Regions from separate parts of the Pseudoalteromonas sp. SR43-7 genome, predicted to be linked through region 1. Evidence: predicted binding sites of a transcription regulator. Region 1 holds the regulator's gene; the other holds the start of a gene.

Region 1 (3,439 bases):
CAAGCTCATGTTGAGGATGCGACTCAAGTCCTGGATAGTAAACTTGGCTTACAAAATTGGAACTTTCAAGGTACTTAGCTATTGCTAGCGCATTTTCTTGGTGCTGCCTTAAGCGCACATTTAAAGTACGTAGACCACGAAGCGTTAAATAACTATCAAAAGGCGCGCCCGTAATACCAATATTATTTGCCCACCAAGCAAGCTCATCACCAAGCTCTTGTGTTGCAGCAATAACAGCGCCGCCCACTACATCTGAGTGCCCGTTAATATATTTAGTGGTTGAATGCACCACAATATCTACACCAAACTTAATAGGGTTTTGTAAGGCAGGAGACAAAAACGTGTTATCTGCGGCAACCAATGCACCGCATTGCTTAGCAACATCGGTAACCGCTTTAATATCGGTTAAACGAAGTACTGGGTTACTTGGAGTCTCTATCCAAATAAGCTTAGGTTTAATTGCTAAAATTTGTTGAAGGCTTTCTTCTTTTGTTAAATCTAATACTTCAAGCTTCAATAGTCCGCGTTTTTGTAACGATGTAAATAAACGATAGCTACCACCATAACAATCATGTGGAATTACTAACGTGTCGTCACTGTTAAGTAGCTGAGTAGCTAAATGCACGGCTGCCATACCAGTGGCCGTAATTATGCCGCGAGCGCCGCCTTCAAGCTTAGCAAGCGTCTCTGCTAAAATATCACGATTAGGGTTACCACTGCGGCCATAATCATACTCACGCTTAGTATCAAAGTCGGCAAACGAATAAGTCGTTGATAAATAAATTGGCGGCACCACTGCACCATGATGTTTATCAGCATCAACGCCGTTACGTACAGCAATGGTCGCTTTGTTTTTTTCGCTCATATTCGTCACCTGATTAATTTGGATGTTTAGACGTCTAAAAGAGTAAGTTATCCGTTTTAATAAGTCAAAGTATTTTAAAGCTCTAGATGGCTAAAGTTAGGAAAGGCGTTTGCTAGTACCACATTTTAGCTCACAAAAGTGAGCTTATTTTTACATCCCAAATAGGCTTATTAAGATAGATCGGTATCTATTATTTGACTATCTTTTTTAAATCGATAGAATTTCACGCATATTTACACGCTTTTTATACCGTGTGAGAAATTAATAATCTGAGGCAACGATACATCTTATGGCTAAATGGAATGGTGAGTATATTCACCCATACGCAGAACACGGGAAAAAATCAGAGCAAGTTAAAAAGATCACCGTTTCGATCCCGCTAAATGTATTAAAAGTTTTAACGGATGAGCGTACGCGTCGTCAAATCAACAACCTTCGCCATGCAACAAATAGTGAATTGCTATGTGAGGCGTTTTTGCATGCATTTACTGGCCAACCTTTACCAAATGACGATGACCTACGTAAAGACAACGCAGAAAAAGTACCAGAAGAAGTTAAAAAGATAATGCAAGAAATGGGTTTAGAAGTGCCTATTTTAAACGAAGAATAAATCGTTACCTTTTTAATCAAAAAACCTCAGCATTGCTGAGGTTTTTTTGTTTAAGCGTTATATATTACGCCATATAATTTTCAGGCAAGTCAATTTGCGCAACACCCGACTCTACCGCAGCAAGTGCTACAGCTTTAGCTATACGCGGTAGTAAACGCGGATCCATTGGTTTTGGAATAATATACTGCGCACCAAACTCTAGCTTATCTACGCCTGCGGCTTTTAAAACTTCTGCAGGTACAGGCTCTTTGGCAATACTACGAATAGCCTCAACTGCAGCAATTTTCATTTCATCGTTAATCGCGCTTGCACGTACATCAAGTGCACCACGGAAAATAAACGGAAAACATAAAACATTGTTAACCTGGTTAGGGTAATCAGAGCGCCCTGTTGCCATAATTAAATCGTTGCGTGCGCCGTGAGCAAGTGCAGGATCGATCTCTGGATCTGGGTTTGAACATGCAAACACGATCGGCTTTTCTGCCATTAGTTTTAAATCTTCGGCAGCTAACAAGTTAGGACCCGAAACACCAACAAACACATCAGCATCTGCAATTACATCTTGCAATGTGCGTTTATCGGTATTGTTAGCAAAAAGCTGTTTATATTCGTTTAAATCATCGCGACGAGTATGAATAACACCTTTGCGGTCAAGCATATAAATGTGTTCACGCAGTGCACCACACTTAATTAACAGTTCCATACACGCAACTGCAGCAGCGCCTGCACCTAAACATACAATTATTGCATCTTCAATTGATTTACCTTGTACTTCTAGCGCATTTAACATGCCGGCAGCCGTCACAATGGCGGTGCCGTGTTGGTCGTCATGAAAAACAGGAATGCTACAACGCTCTATTAATGCTTTTTCAATTTCAAAACACTCTGGTGCTTTAATATCTTCAAGGTTAATACCACCAAATGTGTCAGCAATATTGGCAACCGTGTTAATAAAGTCTTCTGTTGTTTTGTGCTTTACTTCAATATCAATAGAATCAAGCCCTGCAAAACGTTTAAACAATAACGCCTTGCCTTCCATTACGGGCTTAGACGCTAAAGGACCTAAATTACCCAAGCCCAAAATTGCAGTACCATTAGTGATAACCGCAACCATGTTACCTTTACCGGTATATTTATATGCATTTGCAGGATCTGCGGCAATTTCACGTACAGGCTCAGCGACACCTGGGCTATAAGCTAGGGCTAAGTCTTGAACTGTTTCAGCTGGTTTTGTTAGCTCAATGCTAATTTTACCAGGTACGGGATGTGAGTGATAATGTAGTGCTTGTTCACGAAAGTCAGACATAACGCGATGGTATCCTGCAATTTAAGTTAAAGTGAGAGGTGGAGTCTTGGGGTACGATACCCTTATTATTTTTAAATTCCAAGCAATATCAGGTCTATCCTGTTATATGCTATATCCTTTAATTTTAAGAGGTTTTTCAGTAACTTTGCAGGATTATATAAACATTTGATAAATAAAAATTCACCAAAAAAGTAAGTTTTGAGGTGTGTTTATGTCTATTAAAATATTAAAAAAATGTATGTTTAACACATCATCACAAACTTAAAATAACAGCCTACTACACTACTTTAAAAACAGATAAGCCCACGTTAGCTACTTTTATCAACCTAGTTAAAATTTGTACTATTTAAAATATAGAGAATATCTATCGATTTGTCTGTAAAGGTTTATGCATACTCAGAATAAGAATAGGAAATAGTTATGCAAGGTGTGATGTAGCTCGAGCAAGCTAAATAAGATAAGAAGTAGTAAATTTTAGACACAAAAAAAGCACCCTAAGGTGCTTTTTTTAACTAAACAGCAATAATTACTTCTTGCTGCTAAGTGCACCGAAGCGCTTGTTGAAGCGATCAACACGGCCGCCAGTGTCTAAAATCTTTTGCTTACCAGTGTAAAACGGGTGACACGCAGAACATACGTCTAAGTGAATGTCTTTACA
Region 2 (3,439 bases), on a different contig from region 1:
GACATGAAGTAGGTGACAAAGCCTTAATTATTTTGGCGGATACGTTAAAAAACCATTTAAGAGATGCCGACATAGTAGGGCGTTTAGGTGGTGATGAGTTTGTTGCAGTAATGCAATTAAGCGATAAAAGTAAAATTAGCTACATCATAGATAAAATATCCTCTGAGTATTCAAAAGCTTTACTCAAAGAAGACGTTTGCGATTTATCGCTCAGCATAGGTTATAGTTTTACTAATAAACAAAAGCAGCCATTTGAAGCGCTATTAAATGATGCAGACCACGCAATGTATAAAAATAAACAAGCGTATAGACTCGCTAAAAAAGCACAATAATAAAAGTAAGTTCGTCATGACTCATGCCACAAAAACTTGGCTAGTTTTTTCTGCGATAGGTTTTATTTTAGGTGTTATGTGCTCCTCTATGGGGTTTGCCTTAAAAAGGCTTGAGAGTAATAACCAAAAATAGCTTCAATGAATAGCTTAAGCTGCAAATTTTTACTTGTACTTCTTAATTTATTTTTCAAAGTACGGACATAAAAAAGCAAGCCATGAGGCTTGCCAAGAAGGGTGTTAATTAGCTCTTATCTAGCCTTTAAGCTATTAGCTTTTCAGCAAGGTTTAATTCCATAATAGCTTTTAATAAACGGTATAAGTTAATTGATGCATCAATTTCTTCTTTACGGTTTGTTAAGCTTTCAATATTTAAGCCCAGTGGCACGTCTAGGTGTGCACAGCTTTTAAGTATTAAGTCGAGGTTTTCTCGGCAAATACGGACCGATTCGCTTAATGTATTGTCTGCATCAAGCATGCGCCATTTAGTTGCCTCTGGCACTGAGATACCCAACCATTGCATAAATTCTAAGGTTTTTTCGCCGCCGCACGGGGTAAACGTTAATATAATACGTTGTGGTGTAATACCCTGCGCTTTACATGTACGTGCGTAGCTAGTGATTAGCTCTATAGTCGCTTGTGCATCGTAAACAGCTTGCGATATAAAAAACTGACAACCTTGTGCTGTTTTTTCTGTTAATCGTTCGTGCTCATTTCGTTTACTTGAATGGCGCTCGGCAATAGTAACGCCACCTAAAAAGAAATCATCTGATTGCTCAGCCAATGCTTTATAAGCATCTGGCAGGCTTAGCTTTATATCGCCTATCGATGATGGGCTACCTACTAAAACAACATTTTGTAAATCGTAGTCGTTTTTAGTTTCACTTAGCCAATCTTTAAATTCGCCTACGCCACGCTGCGCCACACTTTTATAAGTAATTACATCTTGTGCAGATAAATTACGAAGTAAATGGCTGTATTCACGCGGATCAACGGTTTGTTTAAACGCAAATGGACGGTCTTGATTAGTTCGGCTGCTTTCGTCTTGAATGTCGTAAATTATCACGCCGTCGTATTCAATTTCGTGTAAGCGACCTAATAGCTTTTCTGCAATGGTTTTTAATTGCGCTTTATCGGTGCCAATTTTAGGCGGGGTAGTACCAATAAGATAAACACCTTGATTGGTGTCCACTATCTTCTCTTTTAGTGATAAAGCCATAATCCTCATTCCAGCTAAGTTTGTTTTGATGGATTTAATATAGCAGCCATTTAGACGTCTAGATAGATTTATTTAATGAAAGTTTTTCAATTAACATGATGTTTATTCATAGTGCTTGTTCCCATTATTTATAATTGACACAGTTGTTTACATAATAAATTCCCTTGGGGCTCTTATATTTATTGGCTTTGGGGCATAATTAAAGAGTTAAATCTGACAACAAATTTGCTCAATTTAAAAAGGGACAACAATGAAATTTAAATTATTAGCAACCAGCTTAGCGGTATCGCTGGCGTTAACAGGTTGCACCATGCAACAAAATCAAAGCACGCAAACAACAGCACAACAAGAACAAGTAAATAAAGCTGATGACCGTGTTTTTTCACAAGATTACTTAATTGAAGAGCTAGAAAACGGCTTGCGTATCATGGTTGTTAAAACCGATTACCCTGATGTCGTGTCGCTGCAAATTCCGGTATCGGTTGGATCGCGTAACGAAGTTGAAGAGGGCAAAACAGGCTTTGCTCACTTTTTTGAACACATGATGTTTAAAGGCTCAAAAAAATACCCTGAAGATGTGTACTCAGACATATTAAAAAATTCAGGTGTTGATAACCGCGCTTATACAACAAACGATTACACAAATTACCATTTAAACTTTTCAAAGCAGCATCTTGATAAAGTACTTGAGCTTGAAGCTGATATTTTTCAAAACTTAACCTACACCGAAGAGCAATTTAGAACAGAAGCACAAACGGTAAAAGGTGAGTACTTAAAAAACAACGCGAGCCCAATTCGTAAATTATTAAGCGCTGTACGCGAAGAAGCGTTTGATAAGCACACGTATAAACACACCACTATGGGCTTTTTTAAAGACATAGAAGCCATGCCTGATCAAATGGCCTATGGTAAAGAGTTTTTTGCTAAGTTTTATAAGCCTGAGTATGTGTCACTTGTCATCGTGGGCGATGTAGACCCACAAGCAACAATGGCAATGGTTAAAAAGCATTGGGGCAGCTGGGAAAAGGGTAACTATGTTGCTGACATTAAAGCAGAACCTGTTCAACAAGCACCAAAATATTTGCACCAGCAAGATGAAGCGCTACCAGGGCATTGGTTACTTGTATCGTACAAAGGCGCTGCGTGGGAGCCTGCTAAAAAAGACAGAGCTGCACTAGATTTAATCTCGCAGCTTTATTTTTCAAATAATTCAGATTTATATCAAGAGCTAGTGGTCGACAAACAAATTGCCAGCCAAATGTTTACCTATAACCCAGAGACTAAAGATCCGGGTTTATTACACGTATTTGTTAAAGTAGAAAACGCAGACGATTTAGCCACTGCGCGCGATGCCATCAATCGAACTTATGCAAAAGCACGCACTGAGCTTGTTGATGAGCAAAAGCTAAGTGATTTAAAATCGAATCTTAAATACAGCTTTATTAATGGCTTAGATTCTTCGCAAGCGATTGCATCAACCCTTGCCAGCTACATGCATTTTGAGCGCGATCCTGAGGTTATAAACCAGCTGTATAAATCGGCAGATAACATCACCAGCGCAGATATTAAAGCCGTTGCTAATAAATACTTTACTGATAACGCACGTACCACATTAACAATGTCGGCACTTGATAAAGCCCCAGGTTTTGAGCAAGAAGTTGATTTAAATGCGCTTACTGCAAAGCTTGAACAAGCACCTGCGGCACCTGCATTTAAAGTACTTGATAAAACCAATAGCTCGCCGTTAATCGATGTTAACTTTTTATTCAATACCGGCGCGGCTGCCGACCCTCAAGGCAAAAAAGGTGTTGCAGCGCTCACTGCGGCAATGCTTGCACAAGGTGGCTCAGAGGCGACAAGCTATAAAGATATTCAAAAAGCACTTTATCCG

What was found. The regulator MetJ, encoded in region 1, represses methionine synthesis genes. The targets are predictions, from matches to a motif close to TAGACGTCTAGACGTCTA.
Positions count from the first base shown of each region.
Region 2: H5087_RS18295 (methylenetetrahydrofolate reductase) is a predicted target of MetJ. The motif match lies at 1,592-1,609, and genes of this name have one in related genera.

Region 1 covers NZ_JACJDY010000024.1:71,248-74,686, reverse strand. The annotation lists gene metB (cystathionine gamma-synthase) at 1-865, opposite strand, end outside; gene metJ (met regulon transcriptional regulator MetJ) at 1,155-1,475, shown strand; gene H5087_RS16700 (malic enzyme-like NAD(P)-binding protein) at 1,540-2,781, opposite strand; gene rpmE (50S ribosomal protein L31) at 3,308-3,439, opposite strand, start outside.
Region 2 covers NZ_JACJDY010000031.1:4,927-8,365, forward strand. The annotation lists gene H5087_RS18290 (sensor domain-containing diguanylate cyclase) at 1-332, shown strand, start outside; gene H5087_RS18295 (methylenetetrahydrofolate reductase) at 592-1,548, opposite strand; gene H5087_RS18300 (pitrilysin family protein) at 1,799-3,439, shown strand, end outside.